Regions from separate parts of the Marichromatium sp. PS1 genome, predicted to be linked through region 1. Evidence: predicted binding sites of a transcription regulator. Region 1 holds the regulator's gene; the other holds the start of a gene.
What was found. Region 1 encodes sigma-54, which starts transcription at its own class of promoters, with help from an activator protein. Its sites were predicted from a motif close to TGGCANGNTNCNTGCTT; they were not measured.
Positions count from the first base shown of each region.

Region 2: fliE (flagellar hook-basal body complex protein FliE) is a predicted target of sigma-54. The motif match lies at 1,790-1,806, and genes of this name have one in related genera.

Region 1 is NZ_BAAFHB010000002.1:803,942-811,030, reverse strand. It holds gene ACAM26_RS04945 (ABC transporter ATP-binding protein) at 1-560, opposite strand, end outside; gene ACAM26_RS04940 (KpsF/GutQ family sugar-phosphate isomerase) at 993-2,012, shown strand; gene kdsC (3-deoxy-manno-octulosonate-8-phosphatase KdsC) at 2,105-2,626, shown strand; gene lptC (LPS export ABC transporter periplasmic protein LptC) at 2,623-3,219, shown strand; gene lptA (lipopolysaccharide transport periplasmic protein LptA) at 3,216-3,704, shown strand; gene lptB (LPS export ABC transporter ATP-binding protein) at 3,718-4,443, shown strand; gene ACAM26_RS04915 (RNA polymerase factor sigma-54) at 4,625-6,097, shown strand; gene raiA (ribosome-associated translation inhibitor RaiA) at 6,133-6,486, shown strand; gene ACAM26_RS04905 (PTS sugar transporter subunit IIA) at 6,774-7,089, shown strand, end outside.
Region 2 is NZ_BAAFHB010000004.1:45,137-52,225, forward strand. It holds gene ACAM26_RS09350 (PilZ domain-containing protein) at 1-43, shown strand, start outside; gene ACAM26_RS09355 (sigma-54-dependent Fis family transcriptional regulator) at 252-1,637, shown strand; gene fliE (flagellar hook-basal body complex protein FliE) at 1,896-2,231, shown strand; gene fliF (flagellar basal-body MS-ring/collar protein FliF) at 2,269-3,924, shown strand; gene fliG (flagellar motor switch protein FliG) at 3,914-4,924, shown strand; gene ACAM26_RS09375 (FliH/SctL family protein) at 4,921-5,760, shown strand; gene fliI (flagellar protein export ATPase FliI) at 5,757-7,089, shown strand, end outside.

The sequences.
Region 1 (7,089 bases):
GCGATCGCCCGCGCCAGCGCTACCCGACGCGCCATGCCGCCGGACAGCTCGCTCGGCATCAGCGCGCGCGCGCCGCGCAGCCCCACCGCCTCGAGCTTCAGCAATACCAGCTTGCGCAGCAGCGAAGGCGAGAGGTCGGTGTGCTCGCGCAGCGGATAGGCGACGTTGTCGAAGACGTTGAGATCGGTCAGCAGCGCCCCGCTCTGGAACAGCATGCCCATGCGTCGGCGCAATCGATAGAGCGCGCTCTTGTCGAGCTCGTGCACCGCCACACCGCCGATCTCGACGCGACCGGCGTCAGGACGCAGTTGTCCGGTAATCAGTTTGAGCAGCGTGGTCTTGCCGGTCCCGCTCGGTCCCATCACCGCAGTCACGGCGCCGCGACGGATGTCGAGATCGAGCCCGTCGAAGATGACCCGCTCGCCGCGGCGGAAGGTCAGGTCGCGGACCCGCACCAGCACATCGTCGGTGGCGGATGCCCGCGCGGCTCCATTGGTGCCCGCAGACGCGTCCTCGACCCGGACGCCCGGCGCGCCGCCTGGGCCCTGGCTTGGCATCATGGTGAAATGTCGCTATCGACGCATCGGTCGGCCAAAGCGGGCAATTCTCGCGGCCCCGGCGCGGGGCGTCAAGCAAAGGGCGGCCAGCGACCAAGAAGATTGAACCGCCAAGCCGCGAAGGGCGCAAAGAAGAGGTAGGGCCTCCAGCGACCAGCCTCCAGTCGCCAGTGGGTGTGCGTCCTCGACAACAGCACGGCCTGCCATCACCATTGGCGCCGGCGCTTGAGGACACGTGACCACGGGCCGCTGGTCGCCGACCACCTGAACACCTTTGCGCTCTTTGCGGCTTGGCGGTTCAATCCTGGCGGCTGGCGGCTGGCGGCTGGCGGCTGGCGGCTGGCGACAGCCCCCTCGCCCGATGCGACATGTCCGCGTGGCATGGTGTATTTTTCTTGGTTTGACCGACCACTCATCGGCTCCATCCCCGAGACCATGACCGAACGACGACAACTCGGCGCCCGTCTGGCGCCGCTCGATGCCGGCGAGCACCAACGCATCATCGATCTCGCCCGTGCCGTTCTCGACACCGAGGCCCAGGCGATCACGGCGCTCGCCGCACGGATCGACACCCCTTTTGTCACCGCCTGTCGCTACATGCTCGCCTGCGCCGGACGCATCGTGGTCACCGGCATGGGCAAGTCGGGGCACATCGGCGGCAAGATCGCCGCCACCCTGGCGAGCACCGGCAGTCCGGCCTTCTTCGTCCACCCCGGCGAGGCCAGCCACGGCGATCTGGGGATGATCACCCCGCTCGACGTCGTGGTGGCGATCTCCAATTCCGGCGAGACCGCCGAGGTGCTCACCATCCTGCCGGTGCTCAAGCGCCTCGGGGTGCCGATGATCGCGATGACCGGGCGGCGCGACTCGACCCTGGCGCGCGAGGCCGACGTCCATCTCGATGTCACCGTCTCGGCCGAGGCCTGCCCGCTCGGCCTGGCGCCGACCACCAGCACCACCGCGGCGCTGGCAATGGGGGATGCGCTCGCCGTGGCGCTACTCGAGGCGCGTGGCTTCACCGCCGAGGACTTCGCCCGCTCGCACCCGGCCGGGAGCCTGGGGCGGCGCCTGCTGCTGCACGTCGACGACATCATGCATCGCGACGAACGGGTCCCCCGCGTCGGGCGCGAGGCGAGCCTGCTGGCCACCCTCGAGGAGATCTCGCGCAAGGGGCTGGGGATGAGCGCGGTGGTCGACGAGGGTGGGCGGCTGTGCGGCATCTTCACCGACGGCGACCTGCGCCGTGCGCTCGATCGCGGCGTCGACGTCCACCACACCCGGATCGAGACGGTGATGACCCGCGACTGTGTCACCATCTCCCCCGGCGCGCTCGCCGCCGAGGCGCTGCAGCTGATGGAGGCGCGCTCGATCAACGCGCTGCTGGCGCTCGACGACGAGCGCCGCCCGGTCGGCGCACTCAACATGCACGACCTGTTGCGCGCGGGCGTGGTCTGAAACTGCCCCCGCTGGTCAAAACCGCCCGCGCACCCGACAATGCGCCGCACAGGGGCCCGCCCCTTCTTCCTCATCAAGGAGTCACCAGGGAGATGCAAGAGATCCGCAACCGCGCCGCCGCCATTCGTCTGGCGATCTTCGACGTCGACGGCGTACTCACCGACGGCAGCCTCTATCTCGGCGACGACGGTCAGGAATACAAGGCGTTCAACGCCCGCGACGGTCACGGCATGGTGATGTTGCGCGAGTCCGGCGTGACCCTCGCGGTGATCACCGGGCGCAGCTCGCGGGTGGTCACCATGCGGATGAAGGGATTGGGGGTGAACCACGTCTACCAGGGCCAGCGCGACAAGCTCGCCGCCTATCTCGAGCTGCGCGAGCGACTGGGGATCGAGGACGCCGCCGTGGCCTATCTCGGCGACGACGTCATCGACCTGCCGGTGATGCGCCAGGTCGGGCTCGCCGCGGCGGTGGCCGATGCCCACCCGATGGTACGCGCCGAGGCGCACTGGCACACCACGGCGCACGGCGGGCGCGGCGCCGCGCGCGAGTTCTGCGAACTGATCATGGACGCTCAGGGGACGCTCGCGCGACTGGCCGGACAGCGTCCATGAGCACCCGCGCGCACTGGCCGCTGCGCTACTACCTGCTCGCCGCCTTCTTCGCCTTCAGCGGGCTCGCGGGCTGGTGGCAGGTCCAGCGCATCGACCAGCCGCAGGGACCGGCCACCGTACGCCCCCGCGTCCCCGACTACGTGGTCCACGCGTTCACCGCGCTCGAGACCGACACCAGCGGCGCACCGAGCCGACGCCTGAGCGCGACCGAGTTGCGTCAGTTCGTCGCCGAGGATCTCTCCGAGCTCGACCGCCCACACATGCAGCTGTTCCAGTCCGACGGACCGCCGTGGCGCGCGCGCGCCGAGCACGGGCTGGTGCTCGACGGCGGCGCGGAGGTGCGGCTGACCGGCGACGTCCATCTCGAGCGCGACGCCACCGCCGAGGCCCCGCCCGCGCACATCGAGACCGAGCAGCTCAACGTCTGGCACCAGCGCGCCTATGCCCGTACCGACCTGCCGGTGCGGGTGGCCAGCGGCGAGGACTGGCTGAGCGCCACCGGCATGCAGCTGTGGTACGACGAGCCGGCGCGCGCCACCTTCCACGGTCGCACCCGGATGCTGCTCGCCCCGACCCAGGAGACCCAACCATGAGCCCTCCACTGCGCCTGCTGGCACTGTTGCTGTTGTTCGGCTGGAACCCGGCCAACGCGCTCGACGACGACCCCCAGCAACCGATGTACATCGAGGCCGACGACGTCGAGGTACGCGAGGCCGAGGGCACCAGCATCTATGTCGGCAACGTCGAGGTCACCCAGGGCAGCATGCGCCTGCACGCCGACCACATGACCGTCTATCACCGCGAGGACCGCCGCCCGCGCCAGATCATCGCCATCGGCACCCCGGCGCGCTTCCGTCAACTGCTCGAGGACGACCAGGGCGAGGTCCGCGCCTTCGCCAGGCGCATGGAGTTCGACACCGACCGCGACGAGCTGGTGCTGATCGACGAGGCGGTACTGATCCAGGGCGAGGACCGCGTCGCCAGCGAGCGCATCGTCTACGACCGTGCCCGCGAACACTTCCGTGCCGGCGGCAGCGGTCGGGTGCGGATCACCATCACCCCCGAGGAGGAGTCATGACAGGGATCGACGGATGAGCGTACTGCGCGCCGAACAGCTCAAGAAACGTTATCGCAGCCGCGAGGTCCTGCGGGGAGTGAGCGTCGAGGTCGAGGCCGGCGAGGTGGTCGGGCTGCTCGGCCCCAACGGCGCGGGCAAGACCACCTGCTTCTATCTCATCGTCGGGCTGATCCCTGCCGACCAGGGGCGCATCACCCTCGACGAGCACGATGTCACCCTGATGCCGATGCATGCGCGCGCGCGCGCCGGACTGAGCTATCTGGCGCAGGAGCCCTCGGTGTTTCGCAAGCTCAGCGCGCGCGACAACATCCTCGCGATCCTCGAGACCCGCGGCGACCTCGACCGCGAGCAGCGCGAGCAGCGTTGCGAGCAGCTGCTCGAGGAGCTCGGCATCGCCCATATCGGCGAGTCGCTGGCACTCAGCCTCTCCGGCGGCGAGCGCCGTCGTCTCGAGATCGCCCGCGCGCTGGCCGTCGACCCCAAGGTGATGCTGCTCGACGAGCCCTTCGCCGGCGTCGACCCGATCGCCGTGGGCGACATCAAGGCGATCGTCTCGCACCTGCGCGAGCGCGGCATCGGCGTGTTGATCACCGATCACAACGTGCGCGAGACGCTCGACATCTGCGATCGCGGCTACATCATCAGTAATGGCGAGGTGATCGCCGCCGGCCGCCCCGACGAGCTGCTCGCCAACCAGCAGGTACGCGACGTCTATCTCGGCGCCGACTTCGCCATGTAGCATGTAGGCGGCAGCATCCGCGCCCCGCTGCTACATATTGGGAGTAAGATGAAGACCATCGCGCCCCGGCAGGGGGCGCGCTTGACGTGACTCAGGCACCTTTGTTGCCACCCGACCTATAATCGTCATAGGACGGTCATCGACCCGGCATAGAGACAGACGCAAGACGCATCGGCGATCCATGAAGCAAACCATCCAGCTTCGCCTCGGCCAACACCTGACGATGACGCCCCAGCTGCAGCAGGCGATTCGCCTCCTGCAGCTGTCGACGCTCGAGCTGCAGAAGGAGATCCAGGAGGCGCTGGACTCCAACCTGATGCTCGAGGAGGCCGAGGAGGCCGACCGCTTCGCCGCCAACGGAGAGGACAGCGGCAATGGCGCACACGAGTCCCCGCCCAGCGATGAGCAGGGCAGCGCCGAGCGTGAGCTCCAGGGCGAGACCAACGAGATCCCCGATGAGCTCCCGGTCGACACCCAGTGGGCCGATGTCTACGACGGCTATCTACCGCCGAGCACCCAGGGCAGCGCCGAGAACGCCGATTTCGACCCCTTCCTCCACCAGAGCCGCCCTCAGACCCTGCACGATCACCTCCTCTGGCAGCTCAACCTGATCCGGCTGAGCGAGCGCGACGAGATGATCGCCGAGGCGGTGATCGATGCCATCGACGCGCGCGGCTATCTTCGGGCCGATCTCGACGAGCTGCTGAGCACCATCGGCGACGATCAGATCAGCCTCGAGGAGATCGCCACCATGGTGCACCGGGTGCAGTCGTTCGATCCCCCGGGGGTCGGCGCCCGCGATCTCGCCGAGTGCCTGCAGATCCAGCTGCGGCAGCTCCCCGCCGAGACCCCGCAGCGCGACCTCGCGCTGGCGATCTGTCGCGACGGCTTCGAGCACCTGCCGCGCAAGGACATCGCCGCGCTGATGCGCCGCTTCAAGCAGACCGAGCCCGAGATTCGTGGTGCACTCACGCTGATCTGCCAGCTCAACCCGCACCCCGGCGACTTGATCGCGCAGGAGCCCCCGGAGTACGTTGTACCCGACATCTTCGTGCGCAGAGAGAATGGTCGCTGGTCGGTGGAACTCAACCCGGAATCCACACCTAAACTGAGGGTGAACGCAGACTACGCCCGGCTGATCCGGCGCGCCGACACCAGCAGCGACAGCGTCACCATGCGCAACCACCTGCAGGAGGCGCGCTGGTTCATCAAGAGCCTGGCGAGCCGCAACGACACCGTGCTGCGGGTGGGCGCCAAGATCGTGGAGATGCAGCAGGCGTTCTTCGAGCACGGCGAGGAGGCGATGCGGCCGATGGTGCTGCGCGACGTCGCCGAGGCGCTCGAGCTGCACGAGTCGACCGTCTCCCGGGTCACCACGCAGAAATACATGCATACGCCGAGGGGCACCCTGGAGTTCAAGTACTTCTTCTCGTCCCACGTCAGCACCACTTCTGGTGGGGAGTGTTCATCAACGGCGATCCGCGCGCTCATTCGTAAGCTGATCGCCGCCGAACCCGCCAGAAAACCCTTGAGCGACAGCAAGATCGCGGCCGAACTGGCCGATCGCGGCATCCAGGTCGCGCGTCGAACCGTCGCCAAGTACCGCGAGGCCATGGGTATTCCAGCCTCGAACGAGCGCAAACGCCTGGCATGAGCAGGCTGTTTGGAACCCCTGTAAGGAGTCCAATGATGCAAATCAATCTGACGGGTCATCACGTCGACATCACCGAGGCACTGCGCGACTACGTCGACAGCAAATTCGCACGCCTGGCGCGTCACTTCGACCACGTCACCAATGCCCACGTCATTCTCAGCGTTGAGAAGCTCGACCAGAAGGCCGAGGCGACGCTGCACATCAATGGTGGGAAGCTCTTCGCCGACTCCGTGCATGAAGATATGTATGCCGCGATCGACGGCCTGACCGACAAGCTCGATCGCCAGATCCTGCGCCACAAGGAGAAGAAGAACGACTATCGCAGCGCACCCGGCCCGAAGGCGGCCGACTCTGAAGCCGAGGCCGACGCCGAGGCCGATACCGAATAGCCCGGCAACGGCCTGATGGCCCATGCGTCGGCGGGGCGTCGGGACACCCGACACCCGCCGGACCGACGCACCGACACCTCGAACGGATCCGTGATCGCGCCGTTCGGGGTGTTTTGCATTGAGACCCTGAGATCCGAGCCGATATCGACACCTGCGGGCTCCGACGACTCGAAGGACACCCAGAATCCATGACCACGACCACGCGCCCCGATCACCCGCCGGTATGGACACCGGACACCGTCACCGCCCAGCGCCCCTGTCCCTGCGACCACCAGGAGCCTTGACCGATGTTCAGTCCAGACCTGATCAGCGAGGCCCGAGTCAGCTGCGGTGCCGAGATCGCCAGCAAGAAGCGGCTGCTCGAGACGCTCGCCGAGCTGCTGGCCAACGACCACCCCCGTCTCAACACCGAACTCGTCTTCGAGCGTCTGCTCGAGCGCGAGCGACTCGGCAGCACCGGACTCGGTCACGGTGTGGCGCTGCCGCACGCCCGCATCAAGGAGATCAACGAGGTGCTCGGGGCCTTCGTCAGCACCAGCACCGGGGTCGACTATGACGCGATCGACGGCGAGCCGGTCGATCTCGCCTTCGCCCTGCTGGTCC
Region 2 (7,089 bases), on a different contig from region 1:
GTTTCGGATGCACCGGCGCGCAGTGGCGCGGGCGCGGCGATAGCGCGCCTTCGGTCGCACCATGGGGTCTGCGTGCTTGACAGTGGCCGACGCGGACGTTAGAAACTCGTCGCTCCATCAAGAATCGCGATGCGCCCTCTCCGGAGCAAACAGCAAGCCGGTTCGGCGGCCGTCTGCTCGCCTTCCGCGTGTCGCGGGCGCGAGTGTCACGAGCGCGGGGCTGCGTTCACCGCGGAAGGATTGCGTTTACGATGCCGAGCGAGGGCAACCCATTTGAGCAACGCGTGCGGATCGGTGTGTTCGGTGATCAGCCGGCGCGCGACAGGACCGGACACATCCTGGAGTTCCTCGGCTGCGAGGTGCAGCCACTCGAGGCCCTCGACGAACTCGACACGATGTCACTCGCAGCACTCTGGCTGTGCGCGCCGGGGGCGCGTCTGGCCGAGCAGCTCGAGCGTGTCCGTCCACCCTCCCTGCCACTGATCTGTCAGCCGCTCGACGGTGCCCGCGAGGCGCTGCCCGGGCATGTCTGTGTGGTCGACGAGCCGCCTGTTGTCGGGCGGGTGCTGGCGGTGTTGCAGTGGTTACGGGCGGACGCGACCGATGCCGTCGAGACGTCCGGGATCGAGGGCCTGGTCGGCGCCCATCCGATCATGCGTGGGGTCAAGCGCGCCATCACCCAGGTCGCCAACAGCGATGCCACGGTGCTCATCCTCGGCGAGACCGGCTCCGGCAAGGAGGTGGTGGCGCGCGCGATCCATGCCGCCTCGTCGCGGTGCGACAAGCCCTTCGTCGCCGTCAACTGTGGCGCCATCCCGCCCGACCTGCTCGAGAGCGAGCTGTTCGGTCACGAGAAGGGGGCCTTCACCGGGGCCTTCACCGCTCGCACCGGGCGCTTCGAGCTCGCCGCCGATGGCGTGCTGTTTCTCGACGAGATCGGCGACATGCCGCTGCCGATGCAGGTCAAGTTGTTGCGCGTGCTCGAGGAGCGAACCTTCGAGCGGGTCGGCTCCAACAAGCCGATCCAGGCCCAGGCGCGGATCATCTCGGCCACCCATCGAGACCTCCAGGAGGCGGTTGATGCCGGCGCCTTTCGCCAGGATCTGTTCTTTCGTCTCAACGTCTTTCCCATCGAGTTGCCGGCGCTGCGCGAACGGCGCAGCGACATCCCGCTGCTGATCGGCGCGCTCGAGGAGCGCTTGCGCGCGCAGTCGGTGGAGACCGCGCGGCTGACCCCGGCGGTCATCGCCTATCTCGCGCAGCTGCCCTGGCCGGGCAATGTGCGCGAACTCTCCAATCTGCTCGAACAGTTGGCGATCCTCTATCCGGGGGAGCCGGTGGACCTGGCGCAGCTGCCGCCGCGCTTTCGCCCCGAGGCGGCCGCCGAGGTGCTTGAGGGGTTGCCCCCGGCCCCGGTCGCCGCCCCGGCGCTCCCGGGAGGGTGCGAGGAAGGCGCCCTGCCGCCTGAGGGGGTGGAGTTGCGCGGCTATCTCAACGAGCTCGAGCGCCGCATGATCGTCACCGCCCTGGAACAGAACGATCAGGTGGTGGCGCGTGCCGCGCGACGTCTGGGCATGCGTCGCACCACCCTGGTCGAGCGCATGCGCAAGTTCGGCCTGGGGCGCGGCGGCGACTAGCAAAGCCCCCCCCGGCCGAGCGGGAGACCGAGATTGGCCGTCAAGAATTCGACGTCCTGTCGGTGATGATGCTGCTCGTCATCTGCGCCCGGGGTTGCGCAATCCTGCCGCAGCCCTTGTCCGTCAGGCCCTGCCGCCATGCCTGAGGTTTTTGGCACTTAATTTGCAATATCCCAATCGTGTCCAAGGGTCGGGTACGCCGCTGCACCTGCGTATCCAACCGGATTACGTGGATTGAAGAGATGGGAGATTGTGAACGTGAGTGACATGCAGATCCAGAACGTCTTGCAGCAGATGCGCGCGCTCTCGCAGTCGGGACGGGTCGAGGGGAGCATGCCTGCGACGCAGCAGCCGACGGCGCCGAGCGAGGGCGGTGAATTCGCCACCGCGCTGCGCGATTCGTTGCGCTCGGTCAATGCGTTGCAGCAGGAGGCCAAGCAGGTGCAGACCAGTTTCGAGCTCGGTGAGGCCAATACCAGTCTGCCGCAGGTGATGGTGGCGATGAACAAGTCGAGTCTCGCCTTCGAGGCGACCAATCAGGTGCGCAACCGGCTGTTGTCGGCGTACCAGGAAGTCATGAGCATGCAGGTCTGAGCGCTGACGGCGCGCAGATCCACGGAGAGATTCATCCATGGCGTCTTCGCTGACAGCCGCCTTTTCTACTGGAATCAAGACCTTCAACGAACTGCCGGTGGGTCGGCAGATCGCGTTGCTGGGGATGATCGCCGGTGGTCTGGTGGTGGCTGGCGCCATCCTCTACTGGGCGATGCGCCCGACCTATGCGCCGCTGTTCTCGCGGATGGAGAATGCCGAGGCGGCCGAGGTGGTTCAGGCGCTCGATCAGCTCGGCGTGGCCTACCGCATCGATGAACTCTCCGGACGGATCGAGATCCCCCAGGCCCAGATCGCCCAGACCCGATTATTGCTCGCCGGTCAGGGGCTGCCACGCGCCTCGGACTTCGGCTTCGAGCTGCTGCAGGAGGACATGGGATTCGGCGCCAGTCGCTTGATGGAAGGAGCGCGCCATCAGCGTGCGCTCGAAGGCGAGCTGGCGCGCTCGATCGCGGCGCTCGATCCGGTGGAGAGTGCGCGGGTTCATCTCGCGCTGCCCGAGCGCTCGGTGTTCGTGCGCGAGCGCAAGCCGGCGAGCGCTTCGGTGGTGGTCCATCTGCGCGGCACCCGGGCCTTGAACGACACCCAGGTCGCAGCCATCGTTCATCTGGTGTCCTCGAGCATCCCGGCGCTCGATCCCGAGCAGGTCACCGTGGTTGACCAGCACGGTCGGCTGCTCACCAGCAACGACGACGAGATGGGGTTGTCGACCTCGGCCGACCAGCTCGACTACATCCGCCGTCTCGAGAGCAGCTATGTCGATCGGGTGATGACCCTGCTGGTGCCGATCATCGGGCGCGACGGGGTGCGGGTGCAGGTGGCCGCGGACATCGATTTCTCCCGTGTCGAGCGCACCCAGGAGTCGTTCGATCCCGAGCGCACCGCGGTGCGCTCCGAGCAGCTCAGCGAGCAGGAGCGCGTCGGCAGCGACCCGGCGATCGGCGGCATCCCCGGCGCCTTGACCAACCAGCCGCCGGCCGGTGGCGCCGTCGGCGAGGCGCCGGTGGCCGACCCGATGATGCCGAGCAGTCGCAGCATGCAGAAGACGCGCAACTACGAGATCGATCGTGCGATCTCGCACGTGCGCGAGATGCCGGGCAATATCCGCCGGCTGTCGACGGCGGTGGTGGTCGACTATCGCGAGGAGTTCAACGAGGAAGGCGAGGTGGTGCGGGTGCCGCGCACGGAGGAGGAGCTGGCGAGCATTCGCGCGCTGGTGCGTGAGGCGGTGGGGTTCGACGATGCGCGCAATGATTCGCTCAACGTGATTACCGCCTCGTTCACGCCCGCCGACACCACCGACGCCGAGCCGGTCTGGACCCAGCCGTGGTTCCTCGAGCTGGCCAAGATCGGCGCCGGGCTAATCCTCGCGCTGATGGTACTCTTGACCATCGTGCGTCCGGCGGTACGTCAGCTCGCGCCGCCGTCCGCCGACGAGGCTGCCGCCGCGCTTGAGGACCAGTCGGGCGAGGGCGGTGGGGCCGGCGGCGAGGGCGAGCTCGGCGAGGATACCGTGGCGATCACCCAGCAGAGCGCGGCGATCGCCGCGCTCACCGGGCCGAAGGACGGGGATCAGCAGCAGGTCGATCTCGAGGCGGTGCGCGAGCTGGTCAAAGAGGATCCGAAACGCGTGGCACAGGTGATGAAGAGCTGGCTGAACGAAGATGGCAACTGATCCGTCCAAGCGCCCCGGCCCCGAGCAGGTGGCAATCTTCCTGATGAGCATCGGTGAGGGGCCAGCCGCCGAGGTGCTCAAGCACATGGGACCGAAGGAGGTGCAGAAGATCGGCACCGCCATGGCCTCGCTCGAGCGGGTCTCGCGCACCGATATCGACTATGTGCTGAAACGTTTCTCGGAGACGGCCATGGAGCACACCTCGCTCGGGATCGGCGCCGAGGACTATGTGCGCTCGGTGCTCAACTCCGCGCTCGGCGAGGACAAGGCCTCGGGGCTGATCGACCGCATCCTGCTCGGTCGCAACTCCAAGGGGCTCGAGGCGCTCAAGTGGCTCGATCCGCGCGCCATCGCCGAGATGATCCGTCACGAACACCCGCAGATCGTCGCCATCGTGCTCTCGCACCTCGACGCCGACCAGGCCGCCGAGACCCTCTCCTATCTCCCCGACCGGATGCAGTCGGATATCGTGCTGCGCATCGCCACCCTCGACGGCGTCCAGCCCGCAGCGCTCCACGAGCTCGACGAGATCCTCGAGCGCCAGCTCTCGGGCAAGAACACCGCCAAGTCCTCGATGGTCGGCGGGGTCAAGACCGCCGCCGACATCCTCAACTTCATGGACGCCTCGCAGAGCACCAACGTGATGTCCGGGGTCACCCAGGTCGACGAGGATCTCGGCGAACGCATCCAGGAGCTGATGTTCGTCTTCGAGAGCCTGGTCGACGTCGACGATCGCGGTATCCAGACCCTGCTGCGCGAGATCTCCACCGACTCGCTGGTGCTTGCGCTCAAGGGCGCCGATGACGCGCTCAAGGACAAGATCTTCAAGAACATGTCCAAGCGCGCCGCCGAGATGCTGCGCGAGGACCTCGAGGCCAAGGGGCCGGTGCGGTTGAGCGACGTCGAGGGGGCGCAGAAGGAGATCCTTGCCGTGGCGCGTCGACTCTCCGAGAGCGGTGACATCGTTCTCGGCGGGGCCGGCGGGGAGCAGATGGTGTGAGCGGCTCCGGATCTTCGGTGCTCTATGCCGACCTGCTCGACGGGCCGGTGCAACGCTGGCAGCCGCCGGATGTCGGCGCGCCGCCGCCCGCGCCCGAACCCGAGCCCGAACCCGAGGTCGAGCCCGAACCCGAGCGTTATCTGCCGACCGCCGCCGAGATCGAGGCGATCGAGCAGGCCGCGCGTGATGCCGGTTACGAGGCCGGTTTCGAATCCGGCTACAAGGAGGGGCGCGAACTCGGCCAGGGTGAGGCGGAGAAGGAGGGCCGGGCGCGCTACGACAAGAAGGTACGCGAGACGGTCGAAGCCCTCGAGGGCGTGGCCCGCGATCTCGCCGATCCCCTGGCCGCCGCCGCCGATGCGCTCGAGCCCGAGCTGCTGGCACTGGTGGTGGCGATGGCGCGACGGGTGGTGATGGCCGAGCTCGAGCAGCACCCGGAACACGTCGCCCGGGTGCTCGGCAGTGCGCTCGGGCAGCTGCCCTCGCGCAATCGCGAGATCCGCGTGCGCATCAACCCCGAGGACGCGGAGATCCTCGAGGCCTATGCCCGTGACCGTGACGAGCGCATCAGCTGGCGCCCGGACCCGGGTGTCGCCCGTGGCGGGTGCACCATCGAGAGTGGCCCGAGTCGGATCGACGCCACCCTCGAGGAGCGGTTGCGTCAGAGTGTCGAGGCGCTCTGGGGAGAGGTCGAACCGACGCCTGACGAGCCAGTGGTCGACGGCGCCGAGTCCTTGTCGCCGGCGGCTTCGGTGGATGCTGCCGTTACCGACGTTGACGCTGCGCCGGAGACGGGAGACGTCGCACTGGCCGATGAAGAGGTCGAGCAGCGATGAGCGAGCTGATCGATGGACTGCGCGAGCAGGGCACCCGCGATCTGGTCAGCGGGTTGCGCGAACGCCTGGCACAATCGGGGCGGCGCATCGACAAGGTGGCGCCGCCCCAGCCCGAGGGGCAGCTCTCGCGGATGGTCGGGCTGACCCTTGAGGCCGAGGGGATCCGGCTACCGGTCGGCGGGCGCGCGGCCATCCATACCGCCAGCGGTGGTCGGGTCTCGGCCGAGGTGGTCGGCTTCCAGGGCGAGCGCACCTTCCTGATGCCCGAGGGGCGGATCGAGGGACTGGTGCCGGGGGCGCGGATCGAGCCGCTCGACCAGCAGCGGCGCATCGCCGTCGGGCCGCAGTTGTTGGGGCGGGTGATCGACGCCAACGGCGAGCCACTCGACGGCGCCGGGCCGCTGCGCGCGCAGCAAGAGATGCCGATCGACGGGCGCCCGATCAATCCGCTCACCCGCGACCCGATCCGCACCCAGCTCGATGTCGGCGTGCGCACCCTCAATGGACTGCTCACCGTCGGTCGCGGTCAGCGCCTCGGGCTGTTCGCCGGCAGTGGCGTGGGCAAGAGCGTGCTCTTGGGGATGATGACCCGGTTCACCGCTGCCGACGTCATCGTCGTCGGGCTGATCGGCGAGCGCGGTCGCGAGGTCAACGAGTTCATCCACGACATCCTCGACGACGAGTCGCGCCGGCGCACCGTGGTGGTGGCGGTGCCGGCCGACCAGTCGCCGCTGCTGCGTCAGCACGGCGCGCTGGTGGCGACCACGGTGGCCGAGTACTTCCGCGACCAGGGGCTCGACGTGCTGTTGCTGATGGACTCGCTGACGCGTTTTGCCCAGGGCGCGCGCGAGATCTCCATGGCCATCGGCGAGCCGCCGGCGACCAAGGGCTACTCGGCCTCGGTGTTCGCGCGCCTGCCCGCGCTGGTCGAGCGCGCCGGCAACGGTGACAAGGGCGGCGGCTCGATCACCGCCTTCTACACCGTGCTCGCCGAGGGCGACGACCAGAACGACCCGATCGTCGACGCCGCGCGCGGCATCCTCGACGGGCACGTGGTGCTCTCGCGCGAGATCGCCCAGAGCGGGCGCTATCCGGCGATCGACGTCGGCGCCTCGGTCTCGCGGGTGATGAGCGCGCTGATCAGCCCCGAACACGAACAGGCGGCGCGGCGCTTTCGCGGCATGATGGCCACCTATGCCGCCAACCGCGACCTGATCGCCGTCGGCGCCTATCGCAAGGGCACCGATCCCCAGCTCGACGAGGCGGTGGCGATGTACCCGCGTCTCGAGGCCTATCTCGCCCAGCAGCGCAGCGAGTGCGTGACCTTCG